Regions from separate parts of the Plantactinospora sp. ZYX-F-223 genome, predicted to be linked through region 2. Evidence: riboswitches for the same ligand, from Rfam matches in the RefSeq annotation. Region 2 holds a riboswitch; the other holds the start of a gene.
The links. A riboswitch is a leader RNA that binds a small molecule or an ion and turns the genes downstream of it on or off. The one in region 2 is predicted to bind ZMP and ZTP.
Positions count from the first base shown of each region.

Region 1: it holds a riboswitch for ZMP and ZTP, as region 2 does, so the genes downstream of both, AAH979_RS25740 (glycine hydroxymethyltransferase) here and AAH979_RS06805 (bifunctional 5,10-methylenetetrahydrofolate dehydrogenase/5,10-methenyltetrahydrofolate cyclohydrolase) in region 2, are expected to answer to the same signal.

Region 1 is NZ_JBDJAV010000027.1:26,524-34,173, reverse strand. Features, by position in the region: gene AAH979_RS25750 (hypothetical protein) at 1-965, opposite strand, end outside; gene AAH979_RS25745 (SigE family RNA polymerase sigma factor) at 965-1,486, opposite strand; gene AAH979_RS25740 (glycine hydroxymethyltransferase) at 1,605-3,065, opposite strand; ZMP/ZTP riboswitch at 3,085-3,175, opposite strand; gene AAH979_RS25735 (hypothetical protein) at 3,293-4,012, opposite strand; gene AAH979_RS25730 (SDR family oxidoreductase) at 4,255-4,983, shown strand; gene AAH979_RS25725 (helix-turn-helix transcriptional regulator) at 5,094-5,543, shown strand; gene AAH979_RS25720 (VOC family protein) at 5,549-5,959, shown strand; gene AAH979_RS25715 (excinuclease ABC subunit UvrA) at 6,140-7,650, shown strand, end outside.
Region 2 is NZ_JBDJAV010000005.1:81,235-88,884, forward strand. Features, by position in the region: gene AAH979_RS06780 (extracellular solute-binding protein) at 1-1,073, opposite strand, end outside; gene AAH979_RS06785 (sigma-70 family RNA polymerase sigma factor) at 1,066-1,569, opposite strand; partial or broken gene AAH979_RS06790 (bifunctional 5,10-methylenetetrahydrofolate dehydrogenase/5,10-methenyltetrahydrofolate cyclohydrolase) at 1,626-1,805, opposite strand; gene AAH979_RS06795 (transposase) at 1,823-3,055, opposite strand; gene tnpA (IS200/IS605 family transposase) at 3,081-3,497, shown strand; partial or broken gene AAH979_RS06805 (bifunctional 5,10-methylenetetrahydrofolate dehydrogenase/5,10-methenyltetrahydrofolate cyclohydrolase) at 3,578-3,751, opposite strand; ZMP/ZTP riboswitch at 3,782-3,869, opposite strand; gene AAH979_RS06810 (DUF4230 domain-containing protein) at 4,027-4,845, shown strand; gene AAH979_RS06815 (hypothetical protein) at 4,842-5,738, shown strand; gene AAH979_RS06820 (PspC domain-containing protein) at 5,789-5,995, opposite strand; gene AAH979_RS06825 (L-serine ammonia-lyase) at 6,325-7,650, shown strand, end outside.

The DNA of each region.
Region 1 (7,650 bases), on a different contig from region 2:
TACACCGTCAGCAGCGGAGAGCCGTCACTGGTGTGCATGCCCCACCGGTCGTAGTAGTCGGCGAGCGAGTCCGGCTCGTTGACGTACCGCTGCACCAACTCCGACGGCTTGCCCCACACCCTCTCCGCACCCGGCAACACGTGATCGCGCACCGGGGGAGCAGGCCGGTCCCGCCCCCCCGGGAAAAGGATCTCCGAGGCGTTGCTGAGGTACACCTGGTCCCTCAGCCCACCCAGCCGGCGGAACGCAAGAGTGATCTTCGCCCGCTGCGCCGGCACCTCCAGCACCGCCGCCCCGTCCCGGAACGGCACCGGCACGAACGTCCGCAACACCCTCCCATCGGCGGCGAACCGCAGATCCCGGGAGAACTCCACCGGCCGCCCCACATCCAGCACCACCAGCACGTCCCGGTTCTCCCCGAGCAACGCCGCCTGCGAGTTGCCGTCCATACCGTCCTCGTCGACCTGCTCCACCGTCATCACCCGCAACCGGTCCCCGACCGACTCCACAAACGCGGCCACCGCCGCCAGCCGTGCCCCACCCGGCTCCGACACCACCGGATGCTCGGCGGTGCGCTGCATCACGAACGCGGCCGGCCCCGCCGGAGTGCTACCCGCCCACACCACGTGCGGCGCACCCCGTACCCCGGTCTCGGTATCCGCCATCGCGCGCCGCCACACCGCTAGCAGCCGCCGCACGAACACCTCGTTGCCCGCCAGATCACCCCGGGACGGCCGGTCGAACAGCGGCGCCGCGACCTCGACCCGGCCACCACCGCCCCATTGGAGCACCCCGCCGGTCGACGCCGCCCCGACCACCAGCAGACCGGCCGCCAGCACCCCCCGCCTGCGCACCACCCGCCGCCGCCCACCCCGGCGCACGTCGTCGAGCAGGCCGGGCGGCTCGCTCAGGTGCGCCGTCGCCCGGTGCAGGACCCCCCGCACATCCACGTCGTCGATCGTCATCACGAACCTCCGGAACCGTTGGAAACAGACAGGACGAGACCGGTCCCGGCCAGCGCCGCCCGCAGCCGCGCCAACCCCCGCGCGGTGTGGCTCTTCACCGCACCCTCGGAACAGTCCAGCGCGGCGGCGACGTCGGCGACCGACAGATCCTCCAGAAAACGGAGCACCACCGCGGCCCGCTGCCGGTGCGGCAACGCCCGCAACGCCGCGACCACCGACTCCCGGACCAGCACATCCTCGGTACGGTCCGGCGTCGACGGGTCGAAATCACCCAGCGCCCGCTCCGGCCGCCGGGCCCGCCGCCGCCACCGGCTCGCCGCCCGGTTCACCAACGCCCGCCGCGCGTACGCCTCCGGCACCGTCCGCACCCGCCGCCAACGCAGATAGACCTGCTCCAACACCTCCTGGAGCAGGTCCTCCGCCTCATGCCGATCACCCGTCAGCAGGTAGGCGACCCGTAACAGCGCCACCGACCGCGTCCGGACGAAGTCGTCGAACTCCGCACCACGCGACTCTCGCATCCACCCTCCCGGTCTCGTCGCCTCCACAGACGCCGCGGGAAGCCGCGAGGGTTACCGCCACCACCACCGAACTCGACCCGACCCCGCCACCACCACCCTCAGCCCGGACCAACCACCATCAGCCGAGATCGACCACCGGATACAGCGGATAACCTGCCAGCAGATCCGCGGCCTGCCCCGCCACCCGCTCGGCAACCGCCCGATCCAACACGTACCGGGCCTTCGACGGCGCGCCGTCCGGCCCGACCCCCGGCCGGGTCTGCGACAGCACCGTGTGCAGCAACCCGGCGACCTCGTCCATCTCGGCCACCCCGAGCCCCCGGGTCGTCAACGCCGGCGTACCGACCCGGATCCCGGAGGTGTACCAGGCGCCGTTCGGGTCCCGGGGCACCGAGTTCCGGTTCGTCACGATGCCGGCATCCAACAGCGCCGCCTCCGCCTGCCGCCCCGTCAACCCGTACCCCGACACGTCCACCAGCAGCAGATGATTGTCCGTACCACCGGTCACCAGCTCGGCTCCCCGCCGCAACAACCCCTCCGCCAGCGCCACCGCGTTCTCCACCACCCGGCCCGCGTAGGCCGCGAACTCCGGCCGCCGCGCCTCCGCCAACGCGACCGCCTTCCCGGCCATCACATGCGGCAGCGGGCCGCCGAGCACCATCGGGCAGCCCCGGTCCACCTGGTCGGCCAGCTCCGGCCCGCACAGCACCATGCCGCCGCGCGGCCCCCGCAACGACTTGTGCGTCGTCGTGGTCACCAGATGCGCGTACGGGACCGGATCGAAGTCACCGGTGAACACCTTCCCGGCCACCAGCCCGGCGAAGTGCGCCATGTCGACCAGCAGCGTCGCACCGACCTCGTCGGCGATCTCCCGCATCAGCCGGAAGTTCACCCGCCGCGGGTACGCCGAATAGCCGGCCATCAGGATCAACGGCCGGAACTCCCGGGCGACCCGGCGCAGCTCGTCGTAGTCCAGCAGCCCGGTCTCCGGATCGGTGCCGTAACTACGCTGGTCGAACATCTTGCCGGAGATGTTCGGCCGGAAACCGTGCGTCAGATGCCCGCCCGCATCCAACGACATGCCCAACATCCGCTGGTCACCCAGCTCCCGCCGCAACACCGCCCAGTCCTGGTCGGTCAACTCGTTCACGTGCCGGACCCCGGCCCGTCGCAACGCCGGTGACTCCACCCGGTCGGCCAGCACCGCCCAGAACGCCACCAGGTTCGCGTCGATCCCCGAATGCGGCTGCACGTACGCGTGCGCCGCTCCGAACAACTCCCGGGCATGCTCCGCCGCGACCGACTCCACGGTGTCGACGTTGCGGCAGCCGGCGTAGAACCGGCGGCCGATCGTGCCCTCCGCGTACTTGTCGCTGAGCCAGTTACCCATCGCCAGCAGCACCGCCGGGGACGCGTAGTTCTCCGAGGCGATCAACTTCAACGACTCGCGCTGGTCGGCCAGCTCCGCCCCGATCGCGTCGGCGATCCGGGGCTCGACCGCACGCACCACGTCCAACGCCGCACCGAACGCGACCGACTCCGTGGACCTCGTGCCGAGTGGGGACACCTGATTGGCCATGGAAACCTCCTGGGCAGGAAAAATTGGCCCAGGCGCACGGCACACGTCACTCGACGGGACCGCTTCCCGATGGTTGACCCCATCCCAGCACGCCAGTCACGGTCCGGGCCGAGCGTACCAACCCGCCCGGCCCGCAGCGACCAACCACGCCAACCCGCCGCCCCGATCCGACCGCCAGCCCCGGCCGGCGCCGCGAGCACGGCCAGCCGAGGCTGCACGCCGACGGCTCAGCCCGCGTCGCGCAGCTCCGCCAACCGCGCCTCGATCTCCGCCAGCTCGGCCCGCAACTTCTCCGCCTGCTGCTCGGCCTCCCGCCGCTCCACCGCCATGATCTGCTCCACCGCCTCGTGCACCCCGGGGACATCGATCAGCGCCACCATCTTCAACGCCTCGGCCGGCTTGATCACGTACGGCTTCGCCAGCGACTTCGTGCCCTGCGTCGCCGCCAGCGTCCACTCGCCCTCCGCGTACGTCAGGGTGACCGTCAACCCCGCCGGCCCCTTCGGCTTCACCGCCTTCGTCGCCCGACGGGCCGGCTTCGCCTCGCCCTCGCCGTCGGACGGACGGGCCGGGGGAGTGTCCACTGCGGTCACTGCTGCCTCCTCGCGGGAAGCCGAAACCGGCTCCCTGACAATCTTGAACTCTGGTTCGGCGGCCGGCTCGGGCTCCGGCTCCGGCTTGACCGCCGCCCGCCGGGTCGCACCCTTCGGCGCGACAGCCAGATCGGTGGGGGAGAAGGGCAACTCGTCCCGGCCGAACCGGACCACCACCCACTCCTCGGACACCTCCGGATCGGTCAACTCCACCACCTGACCGAGCTGACCGGCGATCTGCCCCGCCGCCTCGGTGAACATCACCTTCGGCTTGCGGCCACCCGCCAACGCGTCCCTGATCTGCTGCAACTCCTCGGTGGACAAGCCCTGTTCGGCGGTACGCGCGGCAGCCATCGGATCCCTCTTCCGTACACCTGTTTGATTCATGACTTACTACCAGTCCGGCCCGACAACGTCGAGACGGACACACCGGTCCGAGATCAACAAAACCGCCGCCCGGTCCCGGCCACCTCCGCCGCGCCCACACCTGGCAGGATCGCCAGCTACCGGACCCGCGACAACCGCACCGCCACGCGCCGGCACACCCCGGCCCCGACCCGGCAGCCGGGGGAGGCGACAACCGAGGGGAGAGGCCCATGACGCCGCTGACGGTGGTGACCGGCGGCAGCCGAGGAATCGGCGCCGCGACCGTACGACACCTCGCCACCGCCGGACACGACGTCGTCTTCTGCTACCGCCGCGACACCGAAGCCGCCGACGCCGTACTCCGCGACATCGCCACCGCCGGACGCCAGGGCCTGGCCGTCCGCGCCGACACCACCGACCCCGACCAGGTGCTACGACTCTTCGACGAGGCCGGGAAGCTCGGCGAACCCACCGGCCTGGTCAACAACGCCGGAGTGACCAGCCCGATCGGCCCGTTCCAGGACCTGACCGTCACCGACCTGCGCCGCGTCGTCGACGTCAACCTCATCGGCTACGTCCTCTGCGCCCAGCAGGCCGCCCGCCGGTTCGGCTCCGGCGGGGCGATCGTCAACGTCTCCTCGGCGGCGGCCACCCTCGGCAGCCCCGGCGAATACGTGCACTACGCCGCCGTCAAAGCCGCCACCGACACCCTCACCGTCGGACTGGCCAAGGAACTCGCCCCCCGAGGCATCCGGGTCAACGCCGTCTCACCCGGCATCATCGACACCGAGATCCACACCATCTCCGGGGTACCCGACCGGGCCCGCCGGGCCGCCGGCCGGGTACCGCTCGGCCGCGCCGGCCGAGCCGACGAGGTCGCCGCCGCGATCGTCTGGCTGCTCGGCGACGCCGCCTCCTACACCACCGGCGCGGTACTCCGGGTCGCCGGCGGCATGTAGCCCCGTCCCGACTCCTCCAGGCGGCGCCGGAACGGCCGTATCGGCAAGACGTCCTGGTGGGACGCCAGCCGCGCTGGGCAATGTCGGCACCTTATGGCACGATTTCGCAGGTGAGCAGCACACCCGCCGAGGCACAGCACCTTCGCGACCTCGTACGGCTGCGTCGGGTCCGGGACCGGATCGACCGGGAGCACGCCCAGCCGCTGGACGTCGAGGCGCTCGCCCGCGGCGTGAACATGTCCGCCGGGCACCTCAGCCGCCAGTTCCGGCTCGCCTACGGCGAGTCGCCGTACGCCTATCTGATGACCCGGCGCATCGAGCGCGCCATGGCACTGCTGCGGCGCGGCGACCTCACCGTCACCGAAGTCTGTTTCGCGGTCGGCTGCCAGTCGCTGGGCACCTTCAGCACCCGGTTCACCGAACTGGTCGGTGTACCGCCGAGCACCTACCGGGCCCGGACGGCTCAAGCGACCGGGGAGATGCCACCGTGCATCGCGAAACAGGTGACCAGACCGATCAGGAATCGAGAAGCGCAGGTCGGGCAGCCGCATCTAGCGTGATGGCCATGGACATCAGCATTCACGCGGCCTTCCTCCCGCACACCGACCCGGACGCCGCGCTGGCCTTCTACCGCGACACCCTCGGCTTCGAGGTCCGCAACGACGTCGGATACCAGGGGATGCGCTGGATCACGGTCGGCCCCGTCAGACAGCCCGAGACGTCCATCGTCCTGCACCCGCCGGCCGCCGACCCCGGCATCACCGACGACGAGCGGCGCACCGTCCTCGAAATGATCGCCAAGGGCACCTACACCGCCATCACCCTCGCCACCGACGACCTCGACGGCGTCTTCGACCGGCTCCAGGCCAGCGGCGCCGACGTCGTCCAGGAGCCGACCGAGCAGCCGTACGGGATCCGCGACTGCGCCTTCCGCGACCCCGCCGGCAACCTGATCCGGATCAACCAACTCCGCTGACCCGGACAGCGTCGGTCGGGCCGGTACCCCGGCGATGCCACCGACCGGGGCGGACCCGCGTACCGTTGTCGCGACCACGGAGCAGAGAAACCAGACAAACGACTCCAACCGGTCGGAAAGCGTCAGGCGACGCCGCCGGAGACCGTGCGGCGGCCCGCCACGAAGGGAAGAAACGGAAGCATGGCCACCAGCACGGACACCCCACCGCCCGCGCCACACGTCGCCGACAGCCACGACCTGATCCGCGTGCACGGTGCCCGGGAGAACAACCTCAAGGACGTCAGCGTCGAGATCCCGAAGCGCCGGCTGACGGTCTTCACCGGCGTCTCCGGCTCCGGCAAGAGCTCACTGGTGTTCAGTACGATCGCCGCAGAGTCGCAGCGCATGATCAACGAGACGTACAGCGCCTTCGTGCAGGGCTTCATGCCCACACTGGCCCGGCCCGAGGTCGACGTACTCGACGGGCTGACCACCGCGATCATCGTCGACCAGGAGCGGATGGGCGGCGACCCCCGCTCCACCGTCGGCACCGCCACCGACGCCAACGCCATGCTGCGGATCCTCTTCAGCCGGCTGGGGGAGCCGCACATCGGCTCGCCCAGCGCCTTCTCCTTCAACGTCGCCTCGGTCCGCGCGAGCGGTGCGATCACGGTCGCCGGCAAGACCACGAAACAGACCTACACCCGCACCGGCGGCATGTGTCCACGCTGCGAAGGCCGGGGCAGGGTCTCCGACATCGACCTCACCCAGCTATACGACGACTCCAAGTCGATCGCCGAGGGCGCCTTCACCATCCCCGGCTGGAAGTCGGACAGCTGGTGGACCGTACGCACCTACGCCGAGTCGGGCTTCCTCGACCCGCACAAACCAATCCGCGAGTTCACCAAGCGGGAAATGCAGGACTTCCTCTACCGGGAGCCGACCAAGGTGAAGGTCGAAGGCGCCAACCTCACCTACGAGGGTCTGATCCCCAAAATCCAGAAGTCGTTCCTCTCCAAGGACCGGGAGGGGATGCAGCCGCACATCCGCGCGTTCGTGGACCGCGCCGTCACCTTCACCATCTGCCCCGAGTGCAGCGGCACCCGGCTCAGCGAGGCCGCCCGGTCGTCACGGATCAAGGGGGTCAACATCGCCGAGGCGTGCGCGATGCAGATCAGCGACCTGGCCCAATGGGTCCGCGACCTCGACGAACCGTCGGTGGCGCCGCTGCTCGCCTCGCTACGGCAGACCCTCGACTCGTTCGTGGAGATCGGGCTCGGCTACCTCTCGCTCGACCGCCCGTCCGGCACCCTGTCCGGCGGCGAGGCGCAGCGCACCAAGATGATCCGCCACCTCGGCTCCTCGCTCACCGACGTCACCTACGTCTTCGACGAGCCCACCATCGGCCTGCACCCGCACGACATCCAGCGGATGAACAACCTGCTGCTACGGCTCCGCGACAAGGGCAACACCGTACTCGTGGTGGAACACAAGCCGGAGACCATCGCCATCGCCGACCACGTCGTCGATCTCGGCCCCGGCGCCGGTACGGCGGGCGGCACCGTCTGCTTCGAGGGCACGGTCGAGGGGCTACGGGCCAGCGGCACCATCACCGGCCGCCATCTCGACGACCGCGCCGCCCTCAAGGAGACGGTGCGCAAGCCCACCGGCCGGCTTCCGATCCGCGGCGCCACCGCCAACAACCTGCGCGA
Region 2 (7,650 bases):
CCGGCGACCGTGGGAAACGGCACGAAGGCCAGGTCGCCGTCGGCCACGAAGTCCGGGTTCCGGGCGAGCTGGGTCGGGTATTCCCAGGTCCCCATCAGCTGCATCGCGGCGTGGCCGCCGGCCAGCCGCCCGGAGGCGGCGCCGTCGTCGTAGCTGGTCGAGTCGAAGTCGGCGCCGAAGGCGCCGCTGGCGGCGAGTGCCCGCGCCTCCCGTAGCGCCTGCACCACGGCCGGCTTCGACCACGCGCCGGGGTGGCCGGCGATGATGTCGGCGGTGGTGCCGGGGCCACCGATCCGCTCGGCCAGGTACATCACCCACATCAGCTCGGTCCACCCGTGGGCGCCGCCCAGGGAGATCGGGGTGATGTTCCGGGCCTTGAACGTATCCACCAGGGAGAGCAGCTGGGCGTAGCTGCGTGGCGGTTGCACTCCGGCGTCGGCGAAGACGCCCCGGTGGTAGAAGAGCACCACCGGGTGGGTACCGCCCATCGGGATGCCGTACTGCCGGCCGTCCACCACGCCGCCGGCCAGTGCGCTGGGCAGGAACCGGCCGGCGACCCCGGGCTCGTCCCGCAGCGGGGTCAGGTCGGCGAGCAGCCCGTCCCGGGCCAGCCCGGTCAGGTTCGCGCCGCCCCAGCTGGCGAAGACGTCCGGACCCTCCGGCGAGCCGACCTCCCGCAGCTTCGCCTTGTACTCCTCGTTGCCGAAGGTACTGAGATCCACGTCGACCTCGGCGCTCCGGTTGTACCGGTTCACCAGCTTCCGCAGCGCGGGCTCGGCGCCCGGCTGGGTGATCGCCCAGACCCGGATCGTCCCCCGCGCCCCCTCGCCGGCCGGTGGCACCGACGGCACTCCCGGGGTCAGTTGGGCGCCGGTCAGGGTCACCGCCAGGACCAGGACCGCCACCGCCAGGCTGGCCAGCCCGGTCCGCTGCCGCCGTTTCCGCCGGTAGCGCTGGCGGATCGCGACGATCGCCCCGGGAGCGGCCGCCGGCAGGGCGTCCTGTGCCTGGGCCAGGGTGGCGGCCAGCTCCTGGGCGAGCCGGTCGTCCACCGGACCTTCCTCGTCAACCACGTCCGCTCCGAATCGTCGACTGGGCGGGGGCCAGGTGCGCCCGCAGCGCGCGCTTGGCTCTCGCGTACCGGCTGGAAACCGTGCCCGGAGGCTCGTCGCAGATGCCGGCGATCTCGCTGAACGTGTACCGGTACAGCACGTGCAACACCACGACCGTCCGTTCCGCCTTGTCGAGCTGCTGCAACGCCTGCCACAGCGCGCCGTTGCCCACCGCGGTGGCGGCCGGGTCGTCGGGCCGGTGCTCGACGTCGTCGGTCAGTACCTCCCGGCGCCACCGCCGCCACCGGCTCACGTTGCGGGTCACGATCACCTGCCGGGCGTACGCCTCGGGGTTCTGGCCGGCCTTCGGCCACCGCTGCCACACCTCGACCACCGCGATCTGGGCCAGGTCGTCCGCCTCGGCCGCGCTGCCGCTGATCAGGTACGCGAACCGCCGCAAAGCGTCCAGCCGCGCCCGAGCGAACTCCTCGGCGTCGCTGAACGCACCGTGGGCCAAGGGTCCTCCTCCGGGCTCCTAAACGCCGGCCGCCGTCGATTTGCTGCACCGCGAACCTATCGGTCGGGGTGTTCCGGGTCACCCGTCGAAGTGGTGGACTGCCGCTCGGCCAGTTCGACGGCGTTGCGGAACAGCATCGCCACGGTGGTCGGGCCGACCCCGCCGACCCGGGGCGTGATCGCCCCGGCGACCGACGCGCACGACTCGTCGAGGTCGGGCAGCAGCCGCCGTCCCTGTTGACATCCTCTCCGCCCTAAAGGACGGAGATTCCCTCCACGCTGCGTGTGGAACACGCGGCGTCCGGGTGGGTTACCGCTTCCCTGCGCGCCGCCGGGACGAGTCCCGGTCTTACGTGCGCTCCACGGTCGTTTAGGCTCTCCGCCTGTCCGGCGGCGAGCACGTTGATGGCGGCGTTGACGTCCCGGTCGTGGGTGGTCCCGCAGGGGCAGTCCCACCACCGGACGTTCAAGGCCATCTTGTCGTTGATGCGGCCACACTGCGAGCACATGCGGGTGGATGGGAAGAATCGGTCCACCCGGCCGAATGTCCTGCCGTACTTCGCGGCCTTGTACTCCAGCATGGCGGTGAAGCTGGCCCAGCCCGCATCGTGCACGGATTTCGCCAGCCGGGTCCGGCCGAGTCCGGCAACGGCAAGGTCCTCGACGTACACCGCTTGGTTCTCGCGGATGATCGTCGTGGACAGCTTGTGCTGCCAGTCCCGCCGGGTGTCGGCCACGCGGGCGTGCGCCCTGGCGACCAACACGGCGGCCTTCTTGCGGTTCTGACTCCCGCGCCGCTTGCGGGAGAGGGCTTGTTGCAACCGCTTAAGCTTGCGGGCCGCACGGCGCAGAAACCTGGGCGCGGCCACCTTCGTGCCGTCGGACAGGACCGCGAAGTGCGTCAAGCCCAAATCGATGCCGACTTCCGAGTCCAGTTCGGGCAACGGCTCGTCGGTGGTCGAAACGACGAACGAGGCGAAGTACCGCCCGGCGGCGTCGGTGATGATCGCCACGCTCGACGGGTCCGATGGCAACGACCGTGACCAGCGCACCACCACGTCGCCGATCTTCGGCAGTCGTAGGTGGCCGTTGTCGAGGACCTTGAACCGAGAGTTCTTGGTGAAGCGGATCGCCTGCCGGTTGTCCTTGCGGGACCGGAAGCGGGGCGGGGCGACCTTGCGGCCCTTGCGCTTGCCGGTGACCGAGGCGAAGAAGTTCCGGTACGCGGTGTTCAGATCGGCCAGGGCCTGCTGCAACACCACGGCCGACACCTCGCCCAGCCACGTCCGCTCCGGGGTCGCCTTGGCTTGCGTGATGACCTGCTTGGACAGCTCGGCGTCCGACACGTACGGCAAGCCCGCCTCGCGGGCCTGCCGGCGCAGCTTGAGACCGTCGTTGAACACCACCCGCGCGCACCCGAAAGCCCGAGCCAGGTCGATCCGCTGGCCGGGAGTCGGGTACACGCGGAACTGGTAACGGAGCTGCACGGGAAGCACCGTACCATGTTGGTTTATGGCTGAGCTTCAAGGCATCCGAACCGGCAGGCACTGCGTTTTCGCGATGCATGTCCACTTGGTTTTCGTGACGAAGTTCCGGCATAAGGTGTTCGCCGACCGGCACCTGACCCGGATGGAGGCGATCATGCGAGACGTGTGCGCCGACTTCGAGACCGAGCTGGTCGAGTTCAACGGCGATAACAACCACGTACACCTGCTGGTCAACTTCCCCCCAAAGGTAGCCGTGGCCCGCCTGGTCAACTCACTCAAGGGCGTGTCCTCGCGGCGGCTACGGCAGGAGTTCCCTGACCTGGTACGCCACTACTACCGGGCCAACAAACTCTGGTCCGGTTCGTACTTCGCAGGCTCCGTCGGCGGCGCACCGCGCAGCGTCGTGAAGCAGTACATCGAGCAGCAGAACCGTCCCGGTTAAGGCACTGCTCGGGCCTGGCGGCCCTCCCAGCGCGGGCCTTCACCCCCGGCCTGAAGGCCGGAGCACTGGCCCGCATTCCGGTAGCCGGCGCTGGCGGAGTCGTCGCCGACCAGGATCGTCGCCAGGCTCGGCACGACACCGGCCCGGCGCAGCGCGGCGACCCGGGCGGTGACCTCGGCGAAGACCGCCTCGGCGACGGGACCACCGGGCAGCAGCCGGGCAGTGTGGACCTCGGGGGCACGGGTCTCGGACACGGTCACGGGGCTTCCTCTCGACGTGGAAAGCCCCGGCACCCAGGCGTACGGCGACGGAGTCGAGCCCGGCGGTCGCTTCCCGGTGGTGCTCCACCCGACGCCAGTCACGACCGCCACGGCGAGCCTACCTCCGGCTGTCCCGCCGCTGCCGGTGTTGCCGTCCTGAGCTGGGCAAACGCGAGGCCGGTCCGGGTCGGTCCGGCTCGACTCGCGGCTGTCGTACCGGGGCCGTACCGTTTTCCTCAGGTGCTCCTCGAAAAGGACGGTGAGGGCGGATGTCCCGAGAAGGCGATGTCAACCAGCCCACGCGTGAGTTCCCCGGCTATGCGAAGGGGCAGGCCACCCCGCCCGACCCGGCCGACCCCTGGTCCGACGGCACGGCGGACGGCACCCGGCCGCTCGACGCAGACGAGGCCCGGCCGGACCGGTCCGAACTGGAGCCGACCGGCGGCAGCCGGTGGGGCCGTGGCCTGTTCGTCCTGGTCGGCATCATCGGCGTGGTCGCCGTGCTGGTGCTCGGCGTGCAGGTCAGCGGGATCCTGCCGGACTGGCGCAACCCGTTCGCCAAGGAGGAGACCGACCGCAGCCAACCGCCGCTGCTGAAGTCGATCCAGGACCTCAGCCGGTACGTCGCGGCCGAGGGCAACTTCGAGGTCGTCGTCGACCTGGAACGCAACCGGAAGTACGTTCCGGACTTCCTGCTCGGTGAGCGCACCCTCTTCGTCGGGGCCGGCACCGTCGACGCGTACGTCGACTTCGGAGCGCTCCGCGACGACGCGGTGGTGGTCTCCGCCGACCGGAAGTCGGTGGAGATCAAGCTGCCGGCGCCGCAGCTCGGTCAGGTCAACCTCGACCTGGAGCGGAGCTACGTCTTCGCCGAGAAGCGCGGCATCCTCAGCCAGCTCGGCGAGGTCTTCGGCAGCGACCCGAACCGGCAGCGCGAGGTCTATCTCAAGGCCGAGCAGAAGATCGCCGACGCGGCCAAGAGCAGCGGGCTCGGCGAGCGTGCCCAGGAGAACACCCGGAAGATGCTGGACCAGATGCTCCGGTCACTCGGCTACGAGCAGGTGACCATCACCTACGTCCAGCCGTGACCGGCGCGGCCCTGAGCGTGCTGGCGGCACCGTCGGCCGACGAGCCACCACTGCTGTTCGGGGCCGCGATCTGGTCCATCCTGGTCATGGCGGTCGTCCTCGTCGCCAACCTGGTCGTACACCTGCTGCGGAACTGGGTCGGCCCCCTCGACCGGCTGGTCGAGGGGGCCCGGCAGGACGTCTACCTCACCCACGTCCGGGGGCCGGCCGCCGCCGTGATCGTCGCGGCCACCAGCGGGTACGGCATCAACATCGTCACCGGGGACGGTGACTCCCCGCTGGCATACCTGGGCCTGCTGATGGCGCTGCCGCTGCCGCTGGCCATGGTCATCTGGGCCGGTGTCCGGGCGGTACGCCAGGCCGATTTCGCGCAGGCGTGGCCGCCGGAGTCGATACCGGTCGAGGACCGGGTAAAGGTCCGCTACGTGCTTCGGCGGGTACGCGCCGAGGCGGAACGGCTCGCCGGGATGCCGGCCGAGGAACGGGACCGGCTCGGCGCGCTGGTGACGAAACTCTCCGACGAGACGGTGCCGGCGCTGCACGCCCGACGCGACCGCGGGCTGCGGCGGTGGCTGCGCGACCATCTGGTAATCGCCGTGGGACTCGGCGCGTGGAGTGCGCTCACCGTCGGGGCCGTCGGGGTCGCCCTCGCCTCCCGGTACGACCGGCCGGGGCGGATCGCCGCGGTCGTCACCGGGTTCGCGGTGGTGGTCCTCGGCATCCAGGCCGGGCTGCTGGCCGTGCTGCGTCGGCGGAGCCGATACCGGTCCGCCCTACTCGCCGAAGAGGTCGAGGCGACCGCTGGTGGCATCCGGCGACGCATCACGGAACAGCGGCTGGGCCTGGGCAGCGGTCCGGCCGACCTGCCCGGCCGGCAGCGTCGGCGGGGCTGACCGCCCGGCCGGCAGCACCGGCGCGGCTGAGCCGGGCCGGTGCGGTCGGGTCAGTGCGCCGCGACGTAGTGGCGGTCCTCGTTCGGCATGATGATCCAGAGCGCCAGGTAGATCACCACCTGCGTGCCGGGCAGCAGCAGCGAGAGGATGAAGAGCAGCCGCATCATTCCGGCGGACATGCCGAAGCGGCGGGCCAGGCCGGCGCAGACACCGGCGATCATGCGGTTGTCCCGGGGGCGGGTGAGCTTGCGGCTCATCGACGTCTCCTCTGGTAACGGTGGAACGGGCGGCTGATTCCACGGTAGGAACGGGGGGCTGCGCCGCCCTCGGTCTCCAGGCGGATCCGGACACCAGGTACCCGTAGGTACTTACCCGGGCGGGGCCGGCGGACACCCGGGCCCGGTGCCGGCGACCGGGGGCGGGGGTCTCCGCAGGCTGTCCCGCCCGCCGGCCCCGGGTGACCCACGCGGCCCGGGCCGGGGCCGGGTAGGCTCGCGGACCGGCAGCTCAGGGGCATGCTTGGGGAACAGCGGCGACCGCCCGGGGGCCAGGGGTCGGCAACGGGGCCGGCCCGGGAGGAGTTTCGATGATCAGCGCTTTCGACCTGTTCACGGTCGGGATCGGGCCGTCCAGTTCGCACACCGTCGGTCCGATGCGGGCTGCCCGGACCTTCGCGGCCGGGCTCAAGGCCGACGGGCTGCTCGCGGAGACCGCCCGGATACGCGCCGAACTCTTCGGCTCGCTCGGTGCCACCGGGCACGGGCACGGCAGTGGGCCGGCCGTACTGCTGGGGCTGCTCGGGGAGGCGCCGGAGACGGTCGACCCGGACCGGGTCGCCGAGACCGTTGCCGGGATCCGGGCCAGTGGCCGGCTGGGCGTACTCGGTGCGCACGAGGTGGACTTCGACGCGGACCGGGACCTGGTGCTGCACCGCCGCCGGTCGTTGCCGTTCCATCCGAACGGGATGACCTTCACCGCGTACGACCCGGCGGGTGGACCGTTGCGGGCCCGGACCTACTACTCGGTGGGCGGCGGGTTCGTGGTGGACGAGACCGCGACCGGCGCGGACCGGATCAAGCCGGACAGCACCCGGGTCCGGCACCCCTTCGGCACCGGGGCCGAGTTGCTGGCCCTGACCGCCGAGACCGGGCTGCCGATCAGCGGGATCATGCTCGCCAACGAGCGGTCGTGGCGGAGCGAGTCGGAGATCCGCGCCGGCCTGCTGGAGATCTGGCGGGTGATGCGGGAGTGCGTCGACCGGGGCAGTCGGCGGGACGGGACGCTGCCCGGCGGGTTGCGGGTCCGGCGCCGCGCCGCCGAGCTGCGGCGGAGCCTGGAGGCGGACCCCGGTTCGGCCGACCCGCTGCGGGTGATGGACTGGGTGACGCTCTTCGCGCTCGCGGTCAACGAGGAGAACGCGGCCGGCGGCCGGGTGGTGACCGCCCCGACGAACGGTGCGGCCGGAATCATCCCGGCGGTGCTGCACTACTACACCCGGTTCGTGCCGGGGGCGTCCGAGGAGGGCGTACTGCGCTTCCTGCTCGCCGCCGCCGCGATCGGCGTGCTGTTCAAGGAGAACGCCTCGATCTCCGGCGCCGAGGTCGGCTGCCAGGGCGAGGTCGGCTCCGCCTGCTCGATGGCGGCCGCCGGGCTGGCCGAGGCGCTGGGCGGTACGCCGGCCCAGGTGGAGAACGCCGCCGAGATCGGCATGGAGCACAACCTGGGGCTGACCTGCGATCCGGTCGGTGGCCTGGTGCAGATCCCCTGCATCGAGCGGAACGCGGTGGCCAGCATCAAGGCGATCACGGCGGCCCGGCTGGCGCTGCGCGGCGACGGGAAGCACGCCGTCTCGCTGGACAAGGTGATCAAGACGATGCGGGAGACCGGCGCGGACATGAAGGTCAAGTACAAG